DNA from 2 places in the Mycobacterium sp. 852002-51613_SCH5001154 genome. Region 1 is predicted to be linked to the other one. Evidence: riboswitches for the same ligand, from Rfam matches in the RefSeq annotation. Region 1 holds a riboswitch; the other holds the start of a gene.
What was found. A riboswitch is a leader RNA that binds a small molecule or an ion and turns the genes downstream of it on or off. The one in region 1 is predicted to bind thiamine pyrophosphate.

Region 1 (7,479 bases):
AATGCCTTGTGGCGGAGTCATAGTCACCGGTGAGGAGCTCGGCGACGGCCTTGTACCAGACCAATCGCCATTGCCAACCCACCCGCTCGGCGAGGTCGTCCAGCTTCCTGGTGGCCTTGGCCACGTCGCCCAGGTCCAGCAGCGCGCGGACTTCCATCAGCGGCAATTCGGTCGATTCGGAGACCTCGACGCCGTCGGCGTCCAGCGTTCCGTGCCGCGCCGCGCGCAACGAGTCCAGGGTCTGCACCGGCTGGGAGAGCACCGTCGCCTGCAGGACGGGAGCGGCGACGTCGGCCGGATCGACCAGCGGCACCTGCAGCGCGGTCACGATCTCGCGGGCCGTCAGCCGCTCCGAATGGACCTGGCCGTCCAGGTAGACGTCGGTGTGCGCGACGAGCAGGTCCACCCCGAACGTCGAGCGGCTCGGGGAAAAGACCGTCGACAGGCCGGGCCGCGGTATCCCGGTGTCCTGGGCGACCACCTCGCGCAGCACGCCCATCAGCTGGGCGGACATCTCCTCGGTGCTGCCGAACCGGCGCCGCGGGTCGGGATCGGTGGCCCGGCGCAGCAATCGGCGGAACGAGTCGTAGGTGGTGAGCACGGGGTCGTCCTCGGGCAGGCCGTCGACGTAGCGGCCGTTGCGGGTCGGCAGGTTCACCGTCAGCGCGGCGAGGGTGCGCCCCACCGTGTAGATGTCGGTCGCGATCGTCGGGCCGGTCCGCACGATCTCGGGCGCCTGGAAGCCCGGCGTGCCGTAGAGGTAGCCGAACGAATTGACCCGCGACACCGCGCCCAGGTCGATCAGCTTGAGTTGCTCCTCGGTGAGCATGATGTTCTCCGGCTTGAGGTCGTTGTAGACCAAGCCGATGGAGTGCAGATAGGTCAGCGCCGGCAGGATCTCCAGCAGGTAGGCGATGGCCTCGGCGACGGGGAGCTTCTTGTCCTTGCTGTGCTTGAGCGGCTGCCCGCCGATGTACTCCATGACGATGTAGCCGACCGGATTGCCGCTGCGGTCTTTGTGCTCGACGAAGTTGAAGATCTGCACGATCTGCGGGTGCACCACCTCGGCGAGGAATTGCCGTTCGGCCATCGCGATCGCCTGCGCCTCGGCGTCACCCGAGTGCACCAGGCCCTTGAGGACCACCGGGCGGTCGTTGACGTTGTGGTCGACCGCGAGATACACCCACCCCAGGCCGCCGTGCGCGATGCAACCCTTCACCTCGTACTGGTGGGCGACGATGTCTCCCGGATTTAGTTGTGGCAGAAACGAATACGCACTGCCGCAGGCGGGGCACCAGCCTTCCGACGTCCCCTTGCTCTTTTTGCCGGAGCGGCCGACGGGCTTTCCACAGTTCCAGCAGAACCGCTTGGCCTCCGGCACCACCGGGCTGGTCATCAGGGCCTCGAGCGGGTCGATGTCGCGGACCCGGGGGATCTCGACCAGTCCGCCGCCGAGGTGTCTGACCGGCGGCAGCACCCGAGTCCCGATCGTCAGCCGGTCGTGCGCGTCACTGTCCAGGGTGCCCAGCGAGATGTGCGGAAAGTCATCGTCATCGTCGTCGAAATCGGGACGGAACAGCGCCTGGGTGGCCTGGATGCGCCCCGTCGTCGGGCCGCCGCCCTGCGTGTCCGGCGGTTGGGTGCCCGGGCTCACGTCTTCGGACCCGGATTCCGGCTGTTCGGTGTTCTCTGACTCGGTCATCAGTCCAAGTACCTCGGCGTGGGTGGGGCGGGTGCCGGCCCCAGCACGGTTAACCACTTGCGGTACAACGTGTTCCACGTACCGTCCCGGCGGATCCGCTCCAGCGTGCCGTTGACGAACCGCACCAGTGGGATGTTGGTGAGGTTGACCCCGATGCCGTAGGGCTGGGTCGCCATGTTCGGGCCGACGATGTGCAGGTAGGGGTCCTCTTCGACCAGCCCGGCCAGGATCGAGTCGTCGGTGCTGACGGCGTCGATCTCGCGCTGCTGCATCGCCACCAGGCAGTCGGCCCAGTTGACCACCGACACGACGATCGGGGGCGGGTCGATCTGGCGGATCCGGTGCAGCGAGGTCGTGCCCTTCGCCACGCAGACCCGTTTGCCGGACAGGTCGCCCACCTTGGTGATGGGGGAATCGCGCGGGGCCAGGATGCGCTGGTTGGCGTCGAGGTAGACGGTCGAGAAGTTCACCTGCTTGCGCCGGTCGCAGGTGATCGTCATGGTTTTGACCACCACGTCGACCTCGGAGTTCTGCAGCGCGGTGACGCGTTCGTCGGACGACAGGATGCGGTATTCGACGTGCGACGGGGCGCCGAAGATGTCGCGCGCGATCTCACCGGCGATGTCGACGTCGAAACCGGTGATCTCGCCCGTGATCGGGTCGCGGAAGCTGAACAGGTTGCTGCCGATGTCGAGCCCGACGATCAGCCGGCCGCGGGCCCGGATGTCGGCGACCGCGGCGTCGGCCTGGGCCTTGGTGGGGAAGGGCCGCAGGCTCGCCGTCAGGTCGCAGCCCTGGGCCGGGTCGTCCGCCGGCAGCGGCGGCTCCGGCGGCAGTTGTTGCATGCCGACCGGGGTGGGCGGCGGCAGCGTCGGCACGTTGGCCACCGTCAGCGATTCGGTGTGCCCGCATCCGGCCAGCACGACCGCCGTCGCGAGGACGGCGCCCGCCCGGGCCAGCCGCGTCCTCATCGGTACTCTCTCAGCCGCGGCCACAGGCCGAGCGCCACCGCGATGGCGGCCCCGAGGCTGAGCACCACGCCGCCGACCTGGGCGCCGGACAGCCCGCTGCGCGCGTTGAGGACGTCGTTGCGCAGGTGGGTGCGGCTCTGGTCGATGGCCTTCACCAGCTGGTCCTCGAGCTTGTCGAACGCCGGGGTGGAGTCGTCCTCGCTGCTGCCCAGGGCCACCTGGGTGGCCGCCCGGTAGTTGCCCACCGAGATATAGGAGCTGATCCGGTCGTTCGCCTGCCGCCAGCGCAACAGCAGCTGGTTGGCGCCTTCCAGGTCGGGTTTGTCGACGGCGTCGCTGCGGGCCATGTACTGGTCGAGCTGTTGGTGCATGGAGTCGATCCGCTGATAGAACGACTGCTTGCGCTTCTCCTCGTCCCCGCGGCGGATCAGCGATAGCGTCTCGTCGGCCCGCGCCTGCTGGGCGGTGATCGCGACGTTGGTCACGATCCGCAGCGAGTCGGCGGCCGTGTTCTTGGCGCTACGGCTGGCGGCCGTGGAGATGGTCAGCGCTGTTCCGACCCATACCACCATGACGAGGATAGCGAGACCGCCCACGACCAGGCCGGGGTTGATCCGGCGCCGGGTGCGCCTGGCCAGCCATCGGTGAGCGAAGGCGCCGAAGACCGCGGTGGCGCTGACCACCAGGATGACCGGGGCCGGGATCTGAGTGGAAGCGGTGGTTTCCGCGTCCACCCGTTCGGACGTGGCCTGATACAGCTGGGCCGCGTCCGGCAGGATCGTCGACTGCATCAGGCCCGAGGCCTCCGACAGATACGACGACCCGACGGGGTTGCCCTCGCGATTGTTGGTGCGCGCGATTTCGATCAGGCCGGTGTAGACGGCCAGTTCGGCGTTGATCCGGCCCAGCAGCTGCACCAGCGGTTCGTCGGTGAGCCCACTCGACGCGCGAGTCACCGCGACCGACGCGTCGGTGATGGCCTGCTCGTAGCGCTGCCGGACCGGCGGCGGCTCGGCTTCGGCGATGAAGGCGGTGGCCGCCGCAGCGTCGGCCACCGACAGGGTGGTGTACAGCCGCCCGGCGGCGAACGACAGCGGCTCGGTGTGGTTGAGCACCGTGGTCAGCACCTGCTGCCGGTGGTTGATGGTGGTCGAGGTGGCGAACGCGCAGATACCGCCGAGCACCGCCAGGACGATCCCGATGCTCAGGATGCGGCCGGGCGTGGTGGAGATGAACCACCAGCGCGGATGGGCTGGTTCGGCCGGCGACCGCGACCCCTGCGGCTCTGTCGACGGGTGCGCCAGCTCGACCGTCACGTGTTATCAGCCCTCAACTTTCGCGGCCACTGGAACGCTGCACCAACCTCTATAAGCGAATTCTAAGAGAATCTTGCGGCGGATGGGTGGAGGCAGACCAATTGACCAGGCGATCACGTGCATATCCTGAACTCGTGCAGGGCGACGGTGACGGTTGGGTGGTCTCCCACAGCGGCGCCCATTACTGGGGTCGCTTCGGCGCGGCCGGTCTGCTGCTGCGGGCCCCGCGGCCGGACGGGACCCCCGCGGTGCTGCTGCAGCACCGCGCGGTGTGGAGCCATCAGGGCGGAACCTGGGGCCTGCCGGGCGGTGCCCGCGACAGCCACGAGACCCCGGAGGAGACCGCGGTCCGCGAGGCGCACGAGGAGGCCGGCCTGCACGGCGAGCTGCTGACCGTGCGGTCGACGGTGGTCACGGCCGAGGTCGGCGGGCTCGGCGGCGCGCGTTGGACCTACACCACCGTGGTCGCCGACGCGACCGAGTTGCTGCACACCGTGCCCAACGGGGAAAGCGCCGAGATGCGCTGGGTCGCTGAGGACGAGGTGGCCGAGCTGCCGCTGCATCCGGGCTTCGCCGCGAGTTGGCACCGGCTGCGCACGGCCACGGCCCTGGTGCCCCTGGGTCACGCCGACGAACGACGGCGGCACCTGCCCCGCACCATCGAGATCGAGGACGGCGTCTTCGTCTGGTGCATGCCGGGGGACGCCGACGAGGAGCCGTCGCACCTCAGTCGGCGGATCAGCTCGCTGCTGCAAGCGCCGAACTGAGCCGCTGCGCCGCGGCCAGGGGGTCGGCGGTCGCCGTGATCGCGCGCACCACCACGATCCGACGCGCGCCGGCGCCGAGCACCTCGGGCAGTCGCCGCTCGTCGATGCCACCGATCGCGAACCATGGCTTCTCGCCGCCGAGATCGGCGGCCGCCCGCACCAGCCCCAGGCCCGGCGCCTCGCGGCCCGGTTTGGTCGGGGTGGGCCAGCACGGGCCGACGCAGAAATAGTCCGCCGCGCCCTCGGCGGCCGCGGCGGCCTGGCCGGAGTCATGGCTGGACAGCCCGAGCAACATGTCGGGCCCGACGATTTCCCGGGCGGTCTCCAGCGGCAGGTCGCCCTGCCCCAGGTGCAGCACGTCGGCGCCCGCCGCGCGGGCGATGTCCGCCCGGTCGTTGACCGCGAACAGGGCGCCGTGCTGGCGGGCCGCCTCGGCCAGGATCTCGCACGCCGCCAGCTCGTCGCGCGCCTCGAGGGCCCCGAACCGCTGCTCACCGGGCGACCCCTTGTCGCGCAGCTGGATGATGTCGACCCCGCCGGCCAGCGCGGCGTCGGCGAACTCGGCCAAATCGCCGCGCTCCCGGCGCGCGTCGGTGCACAGATATAACCGCGCGGATGCCAGGCGGATAACTCGCTGATGCACACCGCGACGCTAGCGCGCTAGCGTGGGAGCCGAAGAACATACAGACACGGGAGTCCCGGGAACGGGGTCTGAGAGTGGGCGCGCCTGCCCTTACCGTCACACCTGATCCGGGTCATGCCGGCGAAGGGAGGCCCCAGGATGGACAGGATGCCATCAGACCCCGGGTCGCTGGCAGTCATCGGCGGCGGCGTCATCGGGCTGGCGGTCGCGCGCCGCGCCGCCCAGGCCGGCTGGTCGGTCCGGGTGCACCGCACTTCCGACAAGGGCGCGTCGTGGGTCGCCGGCGGCATGCTGGCCCCGCACAGCGAGGGCTGGCCCGGTGAGGAGCGGCTGCTGCAGCTGGGGCTGGAGTCGCTGCGGCTCTGGCGCGAGGGCGGTTTCCTGGACGGGCTCCCGGCGCAGGTGGTCACCGCGCGCGAGTCGCTGGTGGTCGCCGTCGACCGGGCAGACGTCGCCGACCTGCGCACCGTCGCCGACTGGCTGTCCGCGCAGGGGCATCCGGTGGTCTGGGAGTCGGCCGCCCGGGATCTGGAACCACTGCTGGCGCAAGGCATCCGGCACGGCTTTCGGGCCCCCACCGAGCTGGCGGTGGACAACCGCGCGGTGCTGGACGCCCTATCCGCGGAATGCGAGCGCCTGGGGGTGCGGTGGGCGCCGCCGGCGCACGACCTAACGGTCGACGGCGACGCGGTCGTGATCGCCAACGGCATCGACGCCCCCGCGTTGTGGCCTGGCCTGCCGGTGCGCCCGGTCAAGGGCGAGGTGTTGCGCCTGCGCTGGCGACGGGGGTGTATGCCCGTGCCGCAGCGCGTCATTCGGGCCCGCGTGCACGGGCGGCAGGTGTACCTGGTTCCACGTGCGGACGGGGTGGTCGTCGGCGCCACCCAGTACGAACACGGGCGCGACACCGCGCCGGTGGTCTCCGGAGTGCGGGATCTGCTCGACGACGCGTGTGCGGTGTTGCCCGCGCTCGGCGAATACGAGCTGGCCGAGTGCGCCGCCGGGCTGCGCCCGATGACACCGGACAACCTGCCCCTGGTGCAACGGCTGGACGAGCGAACCCTGGTGGCCGGCGGCCACGGCCGATCCGGATTCCTGCTTGCGCCGTGGACCGCGGAACAGATCGTCTCTCAACTGGCCCCGGTCGGAGCCCCGTCATGATCGTGGTGGTCAATGAGCAGCAGGTCGACGTCGACGAGCAGACCACGGTGGCCGCGCTGCTGCAGTCGCTGGGCTACCCGGACCGGGGCGTCGCGGTGGCGATGGGCGACGCCGTGCTACCGCGATCCAACTGGACGACAACGCTTTTCGACGGCGCGCGGCTCGAGGTGGTGACGGCGGTGCAAGGTGGCTGAAGCAAAGCTCACGATCGGCGATCGCAGCTTCGCCTCGCGGCTCATCATGGGGACCGGGGGAGCGACCAGCCTGGCCGCGCTGGAGGAGGCGCTGGTCGCGTCGGGCACCGAGTTGACCACCGTCGCGATGCGGCGGGTCGACGCGGAGGGCGGGACGGGGCTGCTGGACCTGCTCAACCGGCTCGGCATCACGCCGCTGCCCAATACCGCGGGCTGCCGCGGCGCGGCCGAGGCGGTGCTCACCGCGCAGCTGGCCCGCGAAGCGCTGAACACCAACTGGGTCAAGCTGGAGGTGATCGCCGACGAACGCACCCTGCTGCCCGACGCGGTCGAACTGGTCCGCGCCGCAGAGCAATTGGTCGACGACGGGTTCGTCGTACTGCCCTACACCAATGACGACCCGGTGTTGGCGCGTCGGCTCGAAGACGCCGGATGCGCGGCGGTGATGCCGCTGGGTTCGCCGATCGGCACCGGGCTCGGCATCACCAACCCGCACAACATCGAGATGATCGTCGCCCGGGCCGGCGTTCCGGTGGTGCTCGACGCCGGGATCGGCACCGCCAGCGACGCCGCGCTGGCGATGGAGTTGGGTTGCGATGCCGTGCTGTTGGCCACCGCGGTGACCCGCGCCGCCGATCCGGCGACGATGGCGGCCGCGATGGCCGCCGCCGTCACCGCCGGCTATCTGGCCCGGCGGGCGGGCCGGATTCCCAAGCGCTTCTGGG
Region 2 (7,479 bases), on a different contig from region 1:
CCGCATACCGCGACGGTGCTGCTCACCGCGTCGTCGATGGCGTGCGCGTCCATCACTGCGGTCGCCACCGCGTTGAGCAGGTGGAGCCGACGCTCACTCAACACCCGGTCGGTCGTTTCGATCACCGGGCAGAAAACGGCGGTGACCGCACCGTCGCCGCCGATGATGGGGCTATAGGTGAAGGTGAAATACCGCTCCTGGGACTGACCGCCGGTGATGAGCGGCAACATGAGGTCGTCGGACCAGGTCGCGACGCCCGTATCCATCACGCTGAAGAGCATCGGGGAGATCTGCTCCCAGATCTCCCACCACACCTGCTCCGCGGGGCAACCGAGGGCCGCCGGGTGCTTGTCCCCCAGGATCTGCGCGTAGCCGTCGTTGTACATCAAGAACAGATTTCCCCGCCCCAGCCAGAGCACGATGGGGAACCGCGAGGTCAGAGCGATCGCCACGGCCGCCCGCACCTCGGCCGACCAGTCCCGCGGCGACCTCAAAGGATGGTTGTCCCAGTCGAATTCGGCAAAGCGGCGGCCCATCTCACCGCCAAGTTCGGCTGCAGCCGCCAAGTCGGCCGGCAGCGCCGGGTTCATTGCCGTCGCTTGTGTTGCAGAGCCTCGGGCAGCGTCGGGTAGATGTCGAAGATCCGATCCAGTTCGGTCACCTCGATCGGACGAAGCACCTGGTCGTTGTTCGCGACCAGGCGGACGGCCGTCCCGGCTTCCTTGCCTTCGTCGTGGCATTCGAGCACGGCGTTCAACGCCGCGCTCCCGAAGAAGTCGACGGCTTGCAGGTCCACTACGAGCAACCGGGCCGGGTGGGTCTCGGCCAGCTTGAGCGCGGCGGTCAGGTGGGCGGTTACCTCATCGACGGTACTGGAGTCGACGGCGCCCGTAACGCGCACGACGACCGCATCCTCGAGAGACTCATGTTCCACCGCCAACAACTCCAGTGCCTTTCCCAGTCGTCCGAATGCGCCGCACGCGCCGTTCGGAGTGTCTAGGAACACTAACTGTTTGCGGGCTGCCGCGTTCGCGTATTCCTCTGGTTACCCGGCGGACTCGGCGGATATCCGTTCATGCACCGTCAGCAGCAGATGATCGAACTGACTCTGCAGGGTGGCCGTCGAGCACTCGAGGGCAGTCACGTCGGCCAGCAGTTGCCGGGCCAGCGCGCGCAGCTTCACGTTGGTCTCTTGCGACCGCCACTGCAGCACGCGAAAGGCCTGCTCGGCGCTGACCCGGTAGACGAACATCAGCACGCCCTTGGCCTGCTCGATCGCCGCGCGGTTTTCGAAGAGGTCCGGCAGGGCTTCGTCGAGCACCTCTTGCCGGGTCTCGTCGAAGGTGTTGGCGAGGTCGATGTAATAGCCCGCTGTGCCCACCACGGCGCCCGACTCGTCGTGCATACGGTCGGCCACGACGATCGCGTCGTGCACGTTGCCGGACGTGTCGAGGAACCGGTGCCGACTGGAGAAGGACTCCGCCGACTGCAGGGCGTAGTCGAGCACCTCCTGGACGTGCCGACGGTCGTCGGGGTGCTTGTGGGACAACAACAGCTTCGTCGTGGGCTTGACGGTGCCCGGTTCGTAGCCGTGCATCCTGGCCACCTCGTCGGACCATTCCCAGCGCTCGCCGATGAACCAGAACCGGAAGGTGCCGACGTTGAGATAGCGGGCGGCCGCCTCGACCGAGTTCAGAGCTTGGCCGCCGCGGGACGGATCGGGCATCGACCCGTCCGCTCTCCCTTCCTCATGCACGTCTGCATCCTCGCACCCGGCGGATCCCACCGGCTACCGCCCTGGCTCAAAAAGCCCGCCCACATGCCAGCAGGGCCGGGGTGGGGGTAACGTCGCTTGCGGACCATCCAAATACGCGGGAGCGCACGTCGAATGCGCTGAGAGGACGGCTCGGGGCCGTCGACCGTACGAACCTGACCGGGTAATGCCGGCGTAGGGAGATGAGAAAATGACCTTGGAAAAAACCGCCGTCCTTTCCCAAGCCGTCGATGCTTCCGTCACCACGGGACCCATCGCAGGCAGCAGCAAGGTCTACCGCGACGTCGAGGGGTTTCCCGGCGCACGAGTCCCGTTCCGGCGCGTCCACCTGTCCACCGGGGACCACTTCGACCTCTACGACACCTCCGGCCCCTACACCGACGGGGACGCGGTCATCGACTTGACGGCCGGGCTGCCCGCGCGGCCGGGGGTGGTCCGCGACCGCGGCACCCAGCTGCAGCGGGCGCGGGCCGGCGAGATCACCGCGGAGATGGCATACATCGCCGCCCGCGAGGACATGCCCGCCGAGCTGGTGCGCGACGAGGTCGCCCGCGGCCGCGCGGTGATCCCCGCCAACCACAACCACCCCGAGATCGAACCGATGATCATCGGCAAGGCCTTCGCGGTGAAGGTCAACGCCAACATCGGCAACTCCGCGGTGACGTCGTCGATCGCCGAGGAGGTCGACAAGATGGTGTGGGCCACCCGCTGGGGTGCGGACACCATCATGGACCTGTCCACTGGCAAGAACATCCACGACACCCGCGAGTGGATCCTGCGCAACTCCCCCGTCCCGGTCGGCACCGTGCCCATCTACCAGGCGCTGGAAAAGGTGAAGGGCGACCCGACGGAACTGACGTGGGAGATCTACCGCGACACCGTGATCGAGCAGTGCGAGCAGGGCGTGGACTATATGACCGTGCACGCCGGCGTGCTGCTGCGGTATGTGCCGCTGACCGCCAAGCGGGTCACCGGCATCGTGTCCCGCGGAGGATCCATCATGGCGGCCTGGTGCCTGGCCCATCACCGGGAGTCGTTCCTCTACACCAACTTCGAGGAGCTCTGCGACATCTTCGCCCGCTACGACGTCACCTTCTCGCTCGGTGACGGGCTGCGGCCGGGGTCGATCGCCGACGCCAACGACGCCGCGCAGTTCGCCGAGCTGCGCACCCTGGGCGAGCTGACGAAGATCGCGAAAGCCCGTGGCGCGCAGGTGATGATCGAGGGACCCGGACACGTCCCGATGCACAAGATCGTCGAGAACGTGCGACTGGAAGAGGAGCTGTGCGAGGAGGCCCCGTTCTACACGCTGGGTCCGCTGGCCACCGACATCGCGCCGGCCTACGACCACATCACCTCGGCGATCGGCGCGGCGATCATCGCCCAGGCCGGCACCGCGATGCTGTGTTACGTGACGCCCAAGGAACACCTGGGGCTGCCGGACCGCAAGGACGTCAAGGACGGGGTGATCGCCTACAAGATCGCCGCCCACTCCGCGGACCTGGCCAAGGGGCATCCGCGCGCCCAGGAGCGCGACGACGCCCTTTCGACCGCGCGGTTCGAGTTCCGCTGGAACGACCAGTTCGCGTTGTCACTGGACCCCGACACCGCAAGGGAATTCCACGACGAGACCCTGCCGGCCGAACCCGCCAAGACGGCGCACTTCTGCTCAATGTGCGGGCCGAAGTTCTGCTCCATGCGAATCACCCAGGACGTGCGCGACTTTGCCGCCAAGCACGGGCTCGAGACCGAAGAGGACATCGAGGCCATGATGAGCGAGGGCATGGCCGAGAAGTCGCGTGAGTTCGCCGAGCACGGCAAGCGGGTGTACCTGCCGATCACCCAGTGAGCTACCTCCCGCTGGCTCCGCCGGGCGCCACGCCGTTGCGGGTGCTGACCATCGCCGGATCCGACTCGGGGGGCGGCGCGGGCATTCAGGCCGACATCCGCACCATGGCGTTGCTGGGCGTGCATGCCTGCGTCGCCGTTTCCGCGGTCACCGTGCAGAACACGGTGGGCGTCAAGGGGTTTCACGAGGTTCCGCCCGACGTCGTCGCCGATCAGATCGAAGCGGTGGTCACCGACATCGGCGTCCAGGCCGCCAAGACCGGGATGCTGGCATCGTCTCCGATCATCGCCGCGGTGGCCGACACGTGGCAGCGGCTGGGATCGGCGGTGCCGCTCGTCGTCGATCCGGTGTGCGCGTCCATGCACGGCGACGCACTGCTGGAGGCGTCCGCCCTGGATGCCCTTTGCTCGCAACTGTTTCCGTTGGCCACCCTGGTCACGCCGAACCTCGACGAGGTGCGGCTGCTGGTGGGCATCGATGTGGTGGACGCGGAGTCACAGCGGGCGGCCGCCAAGGCGCTGCACGCGCTGGGACCGCGGTGGGCGCTGGTCAAGGGCGGGCACCTGCGGTCGTCCGACCGCAGCTGCGACCTGCTTTACGACGGTGTCTCCTGCTACGAGTTCGATTCGGAACGGTTGCCGGGCGGCAACGACCACGGCGGCGGCGACACCTTGGCCACGGCCATCGCCTGCGCGCTGGCGCACGGTTTCACCGTGCCCGACGCGGTCGGGTTCGGCAAGCGATGGGTCACCGAATGTTTGCGCGCTTCCTATCCGCTGGGCCATGGCCACGGCCCCGTGTCCCCCTTGTTCAGGCTGTCATGATTGCCCTCGACCAGATCGCGGGCATCGCACACGAACCCGACGGGCCGGCCGCCGGGGTGGTGGTGCTGACCCATGGCGCCGGCGGAAACCGGGATTCGCCGCTCCTGCAGCAGGTTTGCGACGAATGGGCGCGGCGCGGGTGGCTCGCCGTCCGGTACAACCTGCCCTACCGGCGGCGCCGCCCCACCGGACCGCCGTCCGGCTCGGCCGCCGCCGGCCGCGCCGGGATCGTCGAGGCGATCACGCTGTGCCGCGGCCTCGCCGACGGCCCCTTGATCGCCGGCGGGCATTCCTATGGCGGCCGGCAGACGTCCATGGTGGTGGCCGCCCGCGAGGCCTCGCCTATCGAAGTGGACCTGTTGACGCTGTTCTCGTATCCGGTGCATCCCCCGGGGAAGCCCGAGCGGGCCCGCACGGAGCACCTGCCCGGCATCAGGGTGCCGACGGTGTTCACGCACGGGACGTCGGATCCATTCGGCACGCCCGACGAACTGCGCGCCGCCGCCGCGCTGGTCACCGGCACGACCGCCGTCGTCGAGATCGCCGGAGCGCGACACGATCTGCGCTCCAAGACACTCAACGTGGCGGCCCTGGCGGTCGACGCGGCCCTGCAGCTGCTCGGGCGGAATTAGACAGTTTGAGCTTATCAGTTTAGACTGATCTTGTGGACGGAATCGCCGAGTCAGCGGCTGCGGCAGCCCGCGACCTGCGGGTGATGTTCAGTCGGCTGCGACGCCAGTTGAGGGACCTCGCCACCGACGGCGACTTGACCCCCTCACAGACCGCGGTGCTCAACCGGCTTTGGAAAGAGGGCGCCTCATCGGCGAGCGTCCTGGCCTCAGCCGAACGGGTACGTCCACAGTCCATGGCCACGATTGTGGCCGCCCTCGGGCAGCGGGGGCTCATTGAGCGCACGCCCGACCCTGAAGACGGTAGGCGGCAACTGATTTCGCTGACCGCGGCGGGCCGGCGACGCGCCGAGAGTAACCGGCAGGTACGGGAGGAGTGGCTGGCACGCGCCATCCACGAGCGGTATTCCGAACGCGAACGTCGCGTCATCCTCGACGCGCTAACGCTGCTCGAGCGCTTGACCGAATAGTGAAAGGACAAGGGCTGCAATGGAAGTAGGACTGCACTTCATCGACTTTCTGCCCGGCGACCCGACGGCGCTGGGTCCGACGCTGGCCGATGCGGCCAAGGCCGCCGAGCAGGGCGGGGCGACGCTGTTCACGCTCGCCGATCACTTCTTTCAGATGGAAGCCATGGGACCGGCGGAGGACCCGTTCCTCGAGGGCTATACGTCGCTGGGTTTCTTGGCCGGGCAGACGACCAACATCGAGCTGAGCCTGCTGGTCACCGGGGTCACTTATCGCTATCCGGGCCTGCTGGCCAAGGCGGTCACCACTCTGGATGTCCTGTCGCAGGGCCGCTCGATGCTGGGGCTCGGCGCCGCCTGGTACGACCGTGAGCACGCGGCCCTCGGCTTTCCCTATCCGCCGGTGAGTCAGCGCTTCGAGATGCTCGAAGAGACGCTGCAGATCTGCAGGCAGATGTGGAGCGAGAACAACGGGCCCTACCAGGGCAAGCACTACCAGTTGGCGGAGACAATCTGTGAGCCCCAACCGATTCGGCGCCCTCCCGTCCTGATCGGCGGCGACGGCGAGAAGAAGACGCTGCGCCTGGTCGCGCAGTACGCCGACGTCTGGAACAGCACCTCCGGCGACCCCGATGTTCTCGAGCACAAGATCGAGGTGCTGAACCGCCATTGTGACGCGGTGGGCCGAGACCCGAGCGAAATCCGCAATACGGTGGGCTTATTCGTGAATCCGTTCGACGACCTCGATGGTTACTTCAAGACCGTCGAGCGCTACGGCGAACTCGGCGTAGAGCTGGTCAATGCCGGGCCGTTCCCCGGCAACCCCGATCCGGTCGGCTTCATCCGCCGCCTCGGCGACGAAGTGATACCCAGGCTCGCCCAGATCGGTTGACAGCGCGGCCTTTCGGTCATCCGGGATAGCGGGAGTAGCACGCGTCCATGTTGCCGGTCACGCCGCCGCGGAACGCCGCTATCCGGGTGAAACCGGCCGGCACGCTGGTGCCGTCCGCGTCACTGGCGACGAGGTGGTTGGTGAGCAAACCGGCCACCGCTTCGTCGAGATCACCGGCCGTCAGCAGCAGCTGCTTCTGCGACGACAGCTCGATGGGTTCGGCCATCTTGCGATGCACCACGCCCGTCAGGCAGGCCGTGCGCAGGGCGGTCCACGGGCTCTGCATGGCCAGACCGCGTTCGTGCTGCACGGCCAGCGCGTACCGCGACATCACTGCCGACAGCGCGGTGTCGTCGCCCTGCGGCAGGGTTTGTTCGTTCTCGTCGGCGACCTTGCCCATCGCCGCCAGCTTCGGCAGATCGATCACGATCGTGTTGGTGGCCGGGCAGTAGGACGCCGGCGGGCTGGCCTTGGCGTCCGGGCAATCGGCGGCCTGGTAGGACAATGCCGGCGCATTCTTCGGGGAGAACACCTTTCCCAAGAGTTCCATCAGCGTCGACAGGGTGTCCTGGTCGATCGGGACTTCACCGGTCTCCGGGTTCCCGGTGCTGTTGTCGACGCGCAGGGCGTTGGGCAGGTCGCCGCGGCGCTGACCGATTTCCTTCTTGTCGATAGCCGCGCACGCCGAGGCGCCGTCGATGAAACCCATTTGGAAGGCGCTGATCCGGTCCAGGGCCGACCCGTGTTCGTCGTCGTTCTCGGCGTCGCTGTCCATCACCGGGTCCCGGGTGGTGATGATCCCCGCCAGCACGTGGTCCAGCCCGTCGGCGGTGCTCAGCGTGAACCGCGGCGACTTGCCGTCTGCGACCCAGAACAGGTAGACGCCCGCGAAGCAGTCGGCCTGCTGCTCGCGCACGATCGTGGGGTCTCGTCTGGTCACCAGCTTCGCCATCGTCTGCAAGGCGTGGCCGAATTCGTGGGCCAGCACGCCGTTGACGGACATGTCGCCGAAATACCGTTGCGCGACGGGCATGAATACCCCGC

Region 2: it holds a riboswitch for thiamine pyrophosphate, as region 1 does, so the genes downstream of both, thiC (phosphomethylpyrimidine synthase ThiC) here and thiO (glycine oxidase ThiO) in region 1, are expected to answer to the same signal.

Annotation. Positions count from the first base shown of each region.
Region 1 covers NZ_LZII01000055.1:548-8,026, reverse strand. The annotation lists gene A5750_RS14955 (serine/threonine-protein kinase PknG) at 1-1,702, opposite strand, end outside; gene A5750_RS14950 (glutamate ABC transporter substrate-binding protein) at 1,702-2,673, opposite strand; gene glnX (protein kinase G-activating protein GlnX) at 2,670-3,989, opposite strand; gene A5750_RS14940 (NUDIX hydrolase) at 4,124-4,756, shown strand; gene thiE (thiamine phosphate synthase) at 4,728-5,399, opposite strand; TPP riboswitch at 5,436-5,545, shown strand; gene thiO (glycine oxidase ThiO) at 5,547-6,560, shown strand; gene thiS (sulfur carrier protein ThiS) at 6,557-6,754, shown strand; gene A5750_RS14920 (thiazole synthase) at 6,747-7,479, shown strand, end outside.
Region 2 covers NZ_LZII01000025.1:56,844-64,322, forward strand. The annotation lists gene A5750_RS06985 (SpoIIE family protein phosphatase) at 1-590, opposite strand, end outside; gene A5750_RS06990 (STAS domain-containing protein) at 587-949, opposite strand; gene A5750_RS06995 (PAS and ANTAR domain-containing protein) at 1,046-1,726, opposite strand; TPP riboswitch at 1,862-1,972, shown strand; gene thiC (phosphomethylpyrimidine synthase ThiC) at 1,965-3,623, shown strand; gene thiD (bifunctional hydroxymethylpyrimidine kinase/phosphomethylpyrimidine kinase) at 3,620-4,447, shown strand; gene A5750_RS07010 (alpha/beta family hydrolase) at 4,447-5,079, shown strand; gene A5750_RS07015 (MarR family winged helix-turn-helix transcriptional regulator) at 5,112-5,546, shown strand; gene A5750_RS07020 (LLM class F420-dependent oxidoreductase) at 5,566-6,435, shown strand; gene A5750_RS07025 (peptidase) at 6,452-7,479, opposite strand, start outside.